DNA from 2 places in the Streptomyces sp. NPDC001902 genome. Region 1 is predicted to be linked to the other one. Evidence: riboswitches for the same ligand, from Rfam matches in the RefSeq annotation. Region 1 holds a riboswitch; the other holds the start of a gene.
What was found. A riboswitch is a leader RNA that binds a small molecule or an ion and turns the genes downstream of it on or off. The one in region 1 is predicted to bind glycine.
Positions count from the first base shown of each region.

Region 1 (6,735 bases):
CGTCCCCGCGCATCGCCATGCGCGCGGCGGTGACGGCCTTGACCGCGGCCATGCCGTTGCGCTCGATGCAGGGGATCTGGACGAGCCCGCCGACGGGGTCGCAGGTGAGCCCGAGGTTGTGCTCCATGCCGATCTCGGCGGCGTTCTCGACCTTCTCCGGGCCGCCGCCGAGGACCTCGGCGAGGCCGCCCGCGGCCATGGAGCAGGCGGAGCCGACCTCGCCCTGGCAGCCGACCTCGGCGCCGGAGATGGAGGCGTTCTCCTTGAAGAGCATGCCGATCGCGCCCGCAGCGAGCAGGAAGCGGACGACGCCGTCCTCCTTCTCCGCCTCCGTCGACTGCCCGGCCACGAAGTTCACGTAGTAGTGGAGCACGGCCGGGATGATGCCGGCGGCGCCGTTGGTGGGGGCGGTGACGACGCGGCCGCCCGCGGCGTTCTCCTCGTTGACGGCCATGGCGTAGAGGGTGACCCACTCCATGGCGTGCGCCACCGTGCTGCCCTCGGCGCGCAGCTGCCGGGCGGTCGCGGAGGCGCGGCGACGGACCTTGAGGCCACCGGGGAGGATGCCCTCGCGGGTCATACCGGCCTTCACGCAGTCCTGCATGACTTGCCAGATCTCCAGCAGGCCCGCGCGGATCTCGGCCTCGGTGCGCCAGGCCTTCTCGTTCTCCAGCATCAGGCCGGAGATGGAAAGACCGGTCTCCCGGGTGAGCCGGAGCAGTTCGTCCCCCGTGCGGAACGGGTACTTCAGCACGGTGTCGTCGAGCTTGATCCGGTCCTCGCCGACCGCGTCCTCGTCGACGACGAAGCCGCCGCCCACCGAGTAGTAGGTCTTCTCCAGCACGGGCGCACCGCCCTCGTCGTACGCGAAGAGCGTCATGCCGTTGGCGTGGTACGGCAGCGAGCGGCGCCGGTGCAGGATCAGGTCGTCCGCGACGGAGAACGGGATCTCGTGGACGCCGAGCAGGCTGATGCGGCCGCTGCCGCGGATGTGCTCGACCCGCTCGTCGGCGGTCTCGACGTCGACGCTGCGGGGGGAGTGGCCCTCCAGGCCCAGCAGCACCGCCTTGGGGGTGCCGTGGCCGTGGCCGGTCGCGCCGAGCGAGCCGAACAGTTCGGCGCGCACGGAGGCCACGCCCGCCAGCAGGTCGTCGTTCTTCAGCCGCTGGGCGAACATCCGCGCGGCGCGCATCGGGCCCACGGTGTGGGAGCTGGACGGGCCTATGCCGATCGAGAAGAGGTCGAAGACGGAGATGGCCACGGTGCGATGACTCCTCGGGTTCGCGGACCCCGTTGTCCGCGGGCGGCCGGCGGGATCACCGCCGGGGTGGTACGTGTTGCGGCGTGGGTGCGCCGCACTTGTTCCAGTGTGCGGGACCGCCCTCGTGGCCGGCCCCGCACACCGGGTGACGCTCGCTACTTCAGGCCGGGGTACAGCGGGTGCTTCTCGGCCAGGGCGGTGACCCGGGCGCCGAGCGCCTCGGCGGTCCCCGCGTCGAAGCCCGGCTTGAGGGCCTCGGCGATGACGTCGGCGACCTCGCGGAAGTCCTCCGCGCCGAAGCCGCGGGTGGCCAGCGCCGGGGTGCCGATGCGCAGACCCGAGGTGACCATCGGCGGACGCGGGTCGTCCGGGACGGCGTTGCGGTTGACCGTGATGCCGATCTCGTGCAGCCGGTCCTCGGCCTGCTGTCCGTCGAGCTCGCTGTTGCGCAGGTCGACCAGGACCAGGTGCACGTCGGTGCCGCCGGACAACACCGAGACGCCCGCCCCGGTGACGTCGGGCTGCGTCAGCCGCTCGGCGAGGATCTTCGCGCCCTCCAGGGTGCGGACCTGGCGGTCCTTGAACTCCTCGGTCGCCGCGACCTTGAAGGCGACCGCCTTCGCCGCGATGACGTGCTCCAGCGGGCCGCCCTGCTGGCCGGGGAAAACCGCGGAGTTGATCTTCTTGGCGAGCTCGGCCTTGGACAGGATGACGCCGCCGCGCGGGCCGCCCAGCGTCTTGTGCGTGGTCGTGGTGACGACGTCCGCGTACGGCACGGGGGAAGGGTGCAGCCCCGCCGCCACCAGGCCGGCGAAGTGCGCCATGTCGACCATCAGGTACGCGCCGACCTCGTCGGCGATCCGCCGGAAGGCCGCGAAGTCCAGCTGCCGCGGGTACGCCGACCAGCCGGCGATGATCAGCTTCGGCCGGGACTCCTTGGCGAGGCGCTCGACCTCGGCCATGTCGACCTGACCGGTCTCGGCGTCCACGTGGTAGGCGACCACGTCGTACAGCTTGCCGGAGAAGTTGATCTTCATGCCGTGGGTCAGGTGCCCGCCGTGGGCGAGGTTCAGACCCAGGATCGTGTCGCCGGGGTTCAGCAGCGCGAACATCGCGGCCGCGTTGGCCTGCGCGCCCGAGTGCGGCTGGACGTTGGCGTGCTCGGCGCCGAACAGCGCCTTGATCCGGTCGATCGCGAGCTGCTCGACGACGTCGACGTGCTCGCAGCCGCCGTAGTAGCGACGGCCGGGGTACCCCTCGGCGTACTTGTTGGTCAGCACCGAGCCCTGGGCCTGGAGCACCGCGACCGGAGCGAAGTTCTCCGAGGCGATCATCTCAAGGGTGGACTGCTGGCGGTGCAGTTCGGCGTCGACGGCGGCGGCGACGTCGGGGTCGAGCTCGTGCAGTGAGCTGTTGAGAAGCGACATCAGGGGGGTCATCCGTCCGGAGGTCGGAGTGGACAGGGCGGAGCGGTCGGGAGGTCCCGAGCGGTCAGTTGCCGGTGAAGGCGGTGTACTCGTCCGCGGAGAGCAGGTCGGCCGGCTCCTCGGAGATCTTCACCTTGAACAGCCAGCCGCCCTCGAAGGCCGCCGAGTTCACCAGCGAGGGGTCGTTGACGACGTCCTCGTTGACCTCGGTGACCTCGCCGGAGACCGGGGCGTACAGGTCGCTGACCGACTTGGTCGACTCCAGCTCACCGCAGGTCTCGCCCGCGGCGACCGTGTCGCCGACCGCCGGGAGCTGGACGTAGACGACATCGCCGAGGGCGTTCGCCGCGTGCTCGGTGATGCCCACCGAGGACACGCCGTCCGCGTCGGCGGCCGAGACCCACTCGTGCTCCTTGCTGTACCGCAGCTGCTGGGGGTTGCTCATGGCGTGAATTCTCCTGGATGACGGTATGTGCTGGTGAACGGCTGTCTTGACAGGTGGGACGGCTGTGCCGGATGTGACCGGTGCCTCAGCGCTGCCGCTTGTAGAACGGCAGGGCGACCACCTCGTACGGCTCATGCGTACCGCGGATGTCCACGCCCACGCCGGAGGCGCCCGGGGTGGCGTGCGCGGCGTCCACGTAGGCCATGGCGATCGGCTTGCCCAGGGTCGGGGACGGGGCGCCGGAGGTGACCTCGCCGACCACCTCGCCGCCCGCCACCACCGGGTAGCCCGCGCGGGGGACCCGGCGGCCCTGCGCGACCAGGCCGACCAGCTTGCGCGGCGGCGCGGCCTCGGCCTTCGCGGCGGCGGCGGTCAGGGCCTGCCGGCCCACGAAGTCACCCGGCTTGTCGAACTTCACGACCCGGCCGAGTCCGGCGTCGAAGGGGGTGAGCGCGGTGGTCAGCTCGTGCCCGTACAGCGGCATGCCCGCCTCCAGGCGCAGCGTGTCGCGGCAGGACAGGCCGCACGGCACCAGGCCGGCGTCCGCGCCCGCCTCGGTCAGCGCCTGCCAGAGCTTCTCCGCGTCGGCCGGGGCGACGAACAGCTCGAAACCGTCCTCGCCGGTGTAGCCCGTGCGGGCGATCAGCGCGGGGACGCCGGCGACGGTGCCGGGCAGGCCCGCGTAGTACTTCAGCCCGTCCAGGTCGGCGTCGGTGACCGACTTGAGGATCCCGGGGGACTCCGGGCCCTGGACGGCGATCAGCGCGTACGCGTCCCGGTCGTCGCGGACGGCGGCGTCGAAGCCGGCCGCGCGCTCGGTCACCGCGTCCAGGACGACCTGGGCGTTGGAGGCGTTGGCGACGACCATGTACTCCTGGTCGCCGAGGCGGTAGACGATCAGGTCGTCGAGGATGCCGCCGTCCGGTTCACAGATCATCGTGTAGCGCGCACGGCCCACGGCCAGCGCCGAGATGTGGCCGACCAGCGCGTGGTCCAGGGCCTCGCCCGCGGCCGGACCGGTGACCGTGATCTCGCCCATGTGGGACAGGTCGAAGAGACCGGCCCGGGTCCGCACGGCGGTGTGCTCGTCGCGCTCGCTGGCGTACCGCAGCGGCATGTCCCAGCCCGCGAAGTCGGTCATGGTGGCGCCGAGGGCGCGGTGCAGCGCGTCCAGTGCGGTACGGCGGGGTTCACTCATCGGGCGGGCTCCCAAGGCAAGGAAACGACGGATAGGGCCATGACGGGCAGGCCCTCCCCATCTGTCATCGGAACCTGAGAGGTTCACCTGGACCCTCCGAGCGGAGGAGTCCCGGTTTGCACCTTGGGTGGGACGGCGCCCCGTCGGCCGGGGCGGACTCGTCCGCTTTTCAGATGTGCCTCGGACGCGCGGTATCTGTGCCTGAGAGATTCAAGGGAGGACTTGCTCCTTCGGCGCCCCACCCCGCCGTGGCGGTGCGGAAACTCTCCCGCGCGGCCTCGAACGGCCGGTATGAGATTGAGGCCGCCATCATTGCACGGGCTCCCGCCGTTGTCGCGATCGCGTCCCGGATGTCCCGGTCCGGTTCCGATCCGGTAGTAACCCCGCCGTTCCTCTGGGTAGGCAAAGACACAGGATTTACCATTTCTTGAACGTCGGACCCGGAGGCGAGCTGTGCGGTGGCAGAGTGCGTATGCGACGGCCGGAGGTCCGGCCGTGTCCCGGCCGGTACCGGCGCGGGCCGGGGGAGCGCGCCGCGGGGGCCGGGCCGTGCGGCCGCGCCGGCTCCTCGATCTGCGGCGGGGGCGCCGGCCCGTGCGCACCCTGCGCTACCCGGCGGGCGACGTGCTGGTCGTCTCCGGCCTCCCGGGCGGCGGGAAGAGCACCCTCATGCGGCGCGCGACGGGGGGTGCCCGCCTGATCGACTCTCAGGACGTACGGGAACGCTGGCAGGCCCGGCTGCCGCGGCTGCTGCCGTACGCCCTCTACCGCCCCCTGGTGCGGATCGCGCACTACGCGGGGTTGTGGCGGGCGCTGCGCTCCGGCGACAGCGTCGTCCTGCACGACTGCGGCACCCTGCGCTGGGTGCGCGCCTGGGTCGCCCGTCAGGCCCGGCGCCGCGGGCGGGGCATGCACCTGGTGCTGCTGGACGTCCCCTTGCGGACCGCGCTGGACGGCCAGCGCGAACGCGGCCGGGGGGTGTCGACGTACGCCATGGTCCGGCACCGCAACGCCTCCCGCCGCCTGCTGGCGGAGGCCGAGGCCGGCCGGCTGCCCGCGGCGTGCGCCTCGGTGGTCCTGCTGGACCGCGAAGCGGCCCGGGAGCTCGAGGCCATCGACTTCGACGGCTGAGCGGCCGGGCCGCGACGCGTGAGGGACGGTACCGCTACGGAACCTGCGGTTCCGCCGCGCCCTCCGGCGCGAACTGCCCCTCGGGCGAGAGCTGCCCGTCGGGCGAGAGCTGCCCGTCGGGCGAGAGCTGCCCGTCGGGCGAGAGCTGCCCGTCGGGCGAGAGCTGCTGCCCCTGGTCGTTCAGGGGGAGCGGCAGCGGGATCGGCAGCGGCAGTGCGCCGGTGAGCAGCTTCGGCACCGCCAGCAGCAGGGCCTGCAGGTCGGCGACGACGGTGGCGACACCGGCCGTCACACCCGCGAGGTCCTTGGCCAGCACCTTGGCCAGCAGGTCCGTGACGTCCTGGACCAGCTTGGTGAGCGCGTTCTTGACGTCGGTGACGGCGTCCGCGGCGCCCTGGTCGCCCGGCCCGCCGATCTGGTCGACGGCGCTCAGGTCACCCGGCTGGCCGGGATCGGCCGGCTCCAGGCCCGGTTGTGGCGCGCCCGGATCGTAGGCCGACGGGTCGGTGACACCGGGAGATACCGCACCAGCCTGGTCGAGAACCGAGGCCAGCTGCTGGCTCGCCTCTTCCAGACCCCTGCGGAGTTCCTCCAGTTTCGCCGAGTCAGGGGCTTCGACCTGGGCCTCCTGGGTGAGCTTGGCACCGATGGACAGCGTGTCACCCAGCTTGGCGATGAGTTCGGCGTTGCCCGTCTGCGCCGCGCGGGCGGCGAGGTGCTCGACCTCGACGGCCGTGCTCCGGGTGGGGGCGTGGGCACTCGCGACACCGCCGGTGAGGCCCATCGTCAGCGAGGCGCAGACAGCCGCCGCTATGAGGGTGGAGTTGATCCTGGTGATGCGCATGTCGAGATATCTCCCGGTTGAGGGTTTTCTCCTTGCTCGTCCTACCTTCGGAGCCGTAGTGACGCTTCGCAACCGGACGATCGCATCGTGTGACGACCCCGGGATGCGGGGGTCGCGCGCGCCCGTCGCCGGATAGGGTTTCCACGGAGCGCACCACCACAGGAAATTGCGAGGCGAGACGCAGTGAACATCCCGGGGCAGCGGATACCGGACGGCTTCGCCCCGGCGGGCCACGGTGGGGGCGGCTGGCCCGCCAACGAACTCGAGGAAGTGCTCTCCGCGGCACTCGGCGACCCGGGTGCCACGGCCCGCGTCCTGGAGGTGCTCGGGCGCTCGCAGTTGTGGATCCCGCTGCCGAACGGCGGCGGCCCCGACAGCACCGACCTCGACCTGCCGACCCTCGAACTCGAAGGCGGCGTCTACGTCCCG
Region 1 is NZ_JBIATA010000043.1:18,394-25,128, forward strand. It holds gene ACFYYN_RS40865 (L-serine ammonia-lyase) at 1-1,261, opposite strand, end outside; gene glyA (serine hydroxymethyltransferase) at 1,417-2,688, opposite strand; gene gcvH (glycine cleavage system protein GcvH) at 2,753-3,133, opposite strand; gene gcvT (glycine cleavage system aminomethyltransferase GcvT) at 3,219-4,331, opposite strand; glycine riboswitch at 4,383-4,509, opposite strand; glycine riboswitch at 4,511-4,612, opposite strand; gene ACFYYN_RS40885 (AAA family ATPase) at 4,785-5,462, shown strand; gene ACFYYN_RS40890 (hypothetical protein) at 5,497-6,306, opposite strand; gene ACFYYN_RS40895 (enhanced serine sensitivity protein SseB) at 6,490-6,735, shown strand, end outside.

Region 2 (6,735 bases), on a different contig from region 1:
GCCGGTCTGGTGGAGCAGGTGGTCGCGCCCCTGCGCAGGCACCGCAATCCGCAGACCAGGACGCACGCGGAGGCCACCGCGCGGGAGCTGGCGGCGCTGTCCGTGCGGCTGCACGCGGCGCTGGTGCAGTCCGCGCTGAGGGTGCGGCTCTTCTGAGCGACATTGGCCAGGACACGCCCGGTCGGTGACCGGCCGGGCCCGTCCCGACTACCCAAACCTGCCGGGCACGGCCTAGGGTTGCTGTGTGAACGAGCTCGACGTCGTGGGTGTCCGGGTCGAAATGCCCTCCAACCAGCCGATTGTGCTCCTGCGGGAAGTGGGAGGCGACCGCTACCTGCCCATCTGGATCGGGCCGGGGGAGGCCACCGCCATCGCTTTCGCGCAGCAGGGCATGACGCCCGCGCGGCCGCTGACCCATGATCTGTTCAAGGACGTGCTCGAGGCCGTCGGTCAGACGCTGACCGAGGTCCGGATCACCGACCTGCGTGACGGCGTCTTCTACGCCGAGCTGGTGTTCGCCAGTGGCGTCGAGGTGAGCGCCCGTCCCTCGGATGCCATAGCGCTCGCGCTGCGCACCGGAACCCCCATCTACGGTAGCGACGGGGTGCTGGACGACGCCGGCATCGCCATTCCCGACGAGCAGGAGGACGAGGTCGAGAAGTTCCGCGAGTTCCTCGACCAGATCTCGCCGGAGGACTTCGGAACCAGCAGTCAATAGGGCCCGCGAAGGCCATTCGTCCAGACCTACCCCCACCATGGACACGGGAAACCACCTCTGGGGTTGATATCACTCGGCGTGCCGAGCGTGGCGATCGTTGACGCACCCGGAGTGACTGCCTACCGTCGAGGAGGAAAGTCCCGATGGCACGTGCGCGTGCCCTGAGGGGTGCGAAGGGACGGGAGGTCGGCGTGAGAAGCACCGGCGACGGTACGGCCTTTGGCGGCCCGTATCCGATGCGCGGGGCCTTGGCCCGCAACGCCGCGACGCCCCCCGGAGGGGGTTCGGGCGACACCTCGGGACAGCAGCCGGAGGGGGCCGGTGAACGGGTCGGCTACCGCGGGCCCACCGCCTGCGCGGCGACCGGCATCACGTATCGCCAGCTGGACTACTGGGCGCGTACCGGGCTCGTGGAGCCCAGCATCCGCCCCGCGTACGGCTCGGGGACGCAGCGGCTGTACAGCTTCCGGGACGTCGTGGTCCTCAAGATCGTCAAGCGGCTCCTCGACACGGGGGTGTCCCTGCAGAACATCCGCACCGCCGTGCAGCACCTGCGGTCGAGCGCGCCAGCCGAACTCACCCGCATGACGCTGATGAGCGACGGCGCGACGGTGTACGAGTGCACCTCCCCGGACGAGGTCGTCGACCTCCTCCAGGGCGGTCAGGGGATCTTCGGGATCGCCGTGGGCGTGGTGTGGCGGGACGTCGAGGGCGCCCTGTCGCAGCTGCACTCCGAGCGCGTCGACACCGGGGAGACCGTGGTCGGCCACAATCCGGGCGACGAGCTGGCCCGGCGCCGCAACCGCGCGGGCTGAACCGGGCCGAACCGCCCGGATCGGACCGCGGCCCACCCGTCCGCCGTACAGACGTACGGCGGATGTCGGACCCGTGGGGCACCATCGGTGACTGTGAGAAGCGCGCCGACCATCCTCCACCTGGACATGGACGCGTTCTTCGCCGCCGTCGAGCAGGCCGCGAAGCCGAGTCTGCGGGGGAAGCCGGTCGTCGTGGGGGGCCTCGGGCCGCGCGGCGTGGTCGCGACCGCCTCGTACGAGGCCCGGGTGCACGGGGTGCACTCGGCCATGGCGATGGCCCACGCGCGCCGGCTGTGCCCGAACGCGGCGTACCTCGTGCCGCGCTTCGCCGTCTACCGGCAGATCAGCGACATCGTCATGGAACTGCTGTCACGGCTGTCGCCGCTGGTCGAGCCGCTCAGCCTCGACGAGGCCTTCGTGGACCTGGAGGCGGGCGGGATCGCGGACGACCCGCGCGCGGTGGGGGAGCGGCTGCGGGCGGACATCCGGGCGGCCACCGGGGTCACCGGCTCGGTGGGGCTCGCGGGCTCCAAGCTGCTCGCCAAGATCGCCTCGGAGCAGGCCAAGCCCGACGGGCTGGTCGTCATCGAGCCCGGCACCGAGCGCGAGCTGCTGGCCCCCATGCAGGTGCGTACGCTGCCGGGCGTCGGGCCCGCGACGGCGGAGCACCTGAGGCGGGCGGGCATCCTCACGGTCGGCGAGGTCGTGGAGGCGGGGGAGGCCGAGCTGGTGCGGCTGCTCGGCAAGGCGCACGGCGCCCATGTGCACGGGATGGCCCTGGGGATCGACGAGCGGCCCGTGGTCGCCGACCGCGAGAGCAAGTCGGTCTCGGTCGAGGACACCTTCGACGTTGACCTCACCGACCGCGTCCGGGTCCGGCTCGAGGTGGACCGGCTGGCCGACCGCTGCGTGCGCAGGCTGCGCACGGCGGGCCGCTCGGGCCGCACGGTGGTGCTGAAGGTGCGGCGGTACGACTTCACGACGCTGACCCGATCGGAGACCCTGCGCGCCCCGACCGACGACCTCGCGGTGGTGCGGGAGACCGCGGCGCGGCTGCTGGAGGCCGTCGAGATCACCGGCGGCGTACGCCTGCTCGGGGTCGGTGTCGCGGGGCTCGCGGACTTCACGCAGGAGGACCTGTTCGCCCAGGCGGCCGAACGGGAGGAGGAGGCGGGCGAGGGGTCCGCCCCGTCCGAGGGGGCTGACGAGCGGCCCGTGGAGGAAGCCCGGGAGCCGGAGCCGGCGGAGCGGCGCTGGGTGCCGGGCCAGGACGTGCGGCACACCGAGCACGGCGCGGGGTGGGTACAGGGCAGCGGGGTCGGGAGGGTCACCGTCCGCTTCGAGGAGCCGGGCTCGCCGGCGCCGGGGCGGGTGCGCACCTTCGCGGTGACCGACCCGGAACTCGAGCCGTCCGAACCGCTCCCGCTGGTGTTACCGGGCCTGCGGGGGCTCCCGCGTCAGGCGTCGCCGGCCAGCTTGCCGAAGTCGTGGTCCGGCGGGGGCTCCGGCACCGGGCCGGACAGCGAAGGCCCGCTCATGCCGTAGTGGTGGTAGAGCTGCAGCTCCTGCTCGGGGGAGAGGTGCCGGCCCACGCCGAAGTCCGGGGCGTCCTTGATCAGTGCCTTGTCGAACGGCACGCGCAGCTCCTCCCCGGTGAACTCGCTCGGTTCCAGCGGCACGAAGGCGTCGCGGCTGAACAGGCCGGTGCGCACCGCGGCCCACTCGGGCTCTCCGGTGGCGTCGTCGAGGTACACCTCGTCGACCGTGCCGATCTTCATCCCGTTGCGGTCGAAGGCCCTGCGCCCGATGAGGCTGCGCGGATCGATACCGGTCTGCACGGTCCCTCCAACTGGTCGCGATTAATCCTATTTAGGCACGAAAGGTGGCGGCTGTCACATGACCCGTCCCCGGACCGCGCTGGTACGCTGACAGCGGCTGCTGACCCCTTGCGGGAGAGTCCTGGCGACGCGGGGAACCGTCCGCCGGGCGCCGAAGGAGCAAACCCTCCCCGGAATCTCTCAGGCATCCGTACCGCATGGGTGAGGTCACTCTGGAAAGCAGGAAGGGCGGCACACCGCGTGCGCGGCCGCTTCCTCACCGACGGTGAAAGCCGTCCCGGCACCTGCGGGACGGTGAAGCTCTCAGGTTCAGATGACAGAGGGGGAGGCCGTGTCGCGTCAGACCAGGAGGCCTCCGCAGATGACCGCCAACCGCATCCCACTCTCCGAGCTGGAGCGCGGCATCCCCTTCGAGCAGCGCCACATCGGGCCCGACGCCGGTGCGCAGGCCAAGATGCTCGCGCAGGTCGGCTACGGCTCGCTGGACGAGCTGACCGCCGCCGCCGTGCCGGACACCATCAAGAGCGCCGAGGCGCTCGGTCTGTCCGACGCCCGCACCGAGCCCGAGGTCCTCGCCGAGCTGCGCTCGCTCGCCGACCGCAACCAGGTGCTGCGCCCCATGATCGGCCTCGGCTACTACGGCACCTTCACCCCGCCGGTCATCCTGCGCAACGTCATGGAGAACCCCGCCTGGTACACGGCGTACACGCCCTACCAGCCGGAGATCTCCCAGGGCCGCCTGGAGGCCCTGCTGAACTTCCAGACGGTCGTCGCCGACCTCACCGGGCTGTCCACCTCCGGCGCCTCGCTGCTCGACGAGAGCACCGCGGCCGCCGAGGCCATGGCCCTGGCCCGCCGGGTCGGCAAGGTCAAGGACGGCGTCTTCCTGATCGACGCCGACACCTTCCCGCAGACCGTCGCCGTGATCGAGACCCGCGCCGAGCCGACCGGCGTCGAGGTCGTCGTCGCCGACCTCAGCGAGGGCATCCCGGCGGAGATCGCCGAGCGCGGCGTCTTCGGCGTGCTGCTGCAGTACCCGGGCGCCTCCGGTGCCGTGCGCGACCTCAAGCCGCTCGTGGAGCAGGCGCACGGGCTCGGCGCGATCGTCACCGTCGCCGCCGACCTGCTGGCCCTGACCGTGCTCACCTCCCCCGGCGAGCTCGGCGCGGACATCGCGGTCGGCACCACCCAGCGCTTCGGTGTGCCCATGGGCTTCGGCGGCCCGCACGCCGGTTACATGGCCGTCCGTGACGCGTACGCCCGCAGCCTCCCGGGCCGCCTGGTCGGCGTCTCCGTCGACGCCGACGGCGACAGGGCCTACCGTCTGGCCCTGCAGACCCGCGAGCAGCACATCCGCCGCGAGAAGGCCACCAGCAACATCTGCACCGCGCAGGTGCTGCTCGCCGTCATGGCCGGCATGTACGCGGTCTACCACGGCCCGGAGGGCCTGGCGCAGATCGCCCGCCGCACCCACCGCTACGCCTCGGTCCTCGCCGCGGGCCTGCGCGCCGGCGGTGTCGAGGTGACCACCGGAGCCTTCTTCGACACCGTCACCGCCCGCGTGCCCGGCCGTGCCGCCGAGGTCGTGGCCGCCGCCCGCGAGGCCGGGGTGAACCTGCGCCAGGTCGACGCCGACCTGGTCGGCATCGCCTGCGACGAGACCACCGGCCGCGCCGACCTCGCCGCGGTCTGGGACGCCTTCGGCGTCACCGGCGCCGACGTCGAGGCCCTGGACGCGACCACCGGGGACGCGCTGCCCGCCGGTCTGACCCGCGGCGTGGACTACCTGACCCACCCGGTCTTCCACCAGCACCGCTCCGAGACCGCGATGCTGCGCTACCTGCGCCGCCTCGCCGACCGCGACTACGCGCTGGACCGCGGCATGATCCCGCTGGGCTCCTGCACCATGAAGCTCAACGCGACCACCGAGATGGAGCCGGTCACCTGGCCCGAGTTCGGCGCGCTCCACCCCTTCGCGCCGGCCGACCAGGCCGAGGGCTACCTGACGCTCATCCGTGAGCTGGAGGAGCGCCTCGCCGAGGTCACCGGCTACGACAAGGTCAGCCTCCAGCCGAACGCCGGTTCCCAGGGTGAGCTCGCCGGCCTGCTGGCCGTCCGCGCATACCACCGCGCCAACGGTGACGCCCAGCGCACCGTGTGCCTCATCCCGTCCTCCGCGCACGGCACCAACGCCGCCAGCGCCGTGATGGCCGGCATGAGGGTCGTCGTCGTGAAGACCGCGGGCGACGGCGAGGTCGACGTCGAGGACCTGCGCGCCAAGATCGAGCAGTACCGCGACGAGCTCGCCGTGCTCATGGTCACCTACCCCTCCACGCACGGCGTCTTCGAGGAGCACATCGGCGACATCTGCGCCGCGGTGCACGACGCGGGCGGCCAGGTCTACGTGGACGGCGCGAACCTCAACGCCCTGGTGGGCCTGGCGAAGCCCGGCCACTTCGGCGGCGACGTGTCGCACCTGAACCTGCACAAGACCTTCTGCATCCCGCACGGCGGCGGCGGCCCCGGCGTCGGTCCGGTCGCGGTCCGCGCCCACCTCGCCCCGTACCTGCCGAACCACCCGCTCCAGCCGTCCGCCGGCCCGGAGACGGGCGTCGGCCCGATCTCGGCCGCCCCCTGGGGCTCGGCCGGCATCCTGCCGATCTCCTGGGCGTACGTACGGCTCATGGGCGGCGAGGGCCTCAAGCGCGCCACCCAGGTGGCGGTGCTCAGCGCGAACTACGTGGCCAAGCGCCTGGAGCCGCACTTCCCGGTGCTCTACACGGGTCCCGGCGGTCTCGTCGCGCACGAGTGCATCATCGACCTGCGCCCGCTGACCAAGGAGACGGGCGTGACGGTCGACGACGTCGCCAAGCGCCTGATCGACTACGGCTTCCACGCGCCGACGATGTCGTTCCCGGTGGCCGGGACGCTGATGATCGAGCCGACGGAGAGCGAGGACCTCGCGGAGCTGGACCGCTTCTGCGACACGATGATCGCGATCCGCGCCGAGATCGAGCGGGTCGGCTCGGGGGAGTGGCCCGCGCAGGACAACCCGCTGCGCAACGCCCCGCACACGGCGGCGGCGCTGGGCGGCGACTGGGAGCACCCGTACTCCCGTGAGGAGGCGGTCTTCCCGTCCGGCGTGTCGGCCGCGGACAAGTACTGGCCGCCGGTCCGCCGCATCGACGGCGCCTTCGGCGACCGCAATTTGGTCTGCTCCTGCCCCCCGCTGGACGAGTACGACGCGTAAGGGCGCCTGACGCGCTCAAGGGTCGGCCCCGCTGCTCCAGCGGGGTCGGCCCTGTGTCGTTCCCGGCCCGGGTCAGGCCGCCGTGACGATGTGCTCGCTGCCGAGCGGGCGGTG
Region 2 is NZ_JBIATA010000051.1:7,340-14,074, forward strand. It holds gene ftsR (transcriptional regulator FtsR) at 1-156, shown strand, start outside; gene ACFYYN_RS42675 (bifunctional nuclease family protein) at 245-718, shown strand; gene ACFYYN_RS42680 (MerR family transcriptional regulator) at 910-1,533, shown strand; gene ACFYYN_RS42685 (DNA polymerase IV) at 1,627-3,078, shown strand; gene ACFYYN_RS42690 (PRC-barrel domain-containing protein) at 2,991-3,371, opposite strand; glycine riboswitch at 3,473-3,577, shown strand; gene gcvP (aminomethyl-transferring glycine dehydrogenase) at 3,733-6,621, shown strand; gene ACFYYN_RS42700 (DUF5999 family protein) at 6,694-6,735, opposite strand, start outside.
Region 2: another riboswitch for glycine. It lies ahead of gcvP (aminomethyl-transferring glycine dehydrogenase); the one in region 1 lies ahead of gcvT (glycine cleavage system aminomethyltransferase GcvT).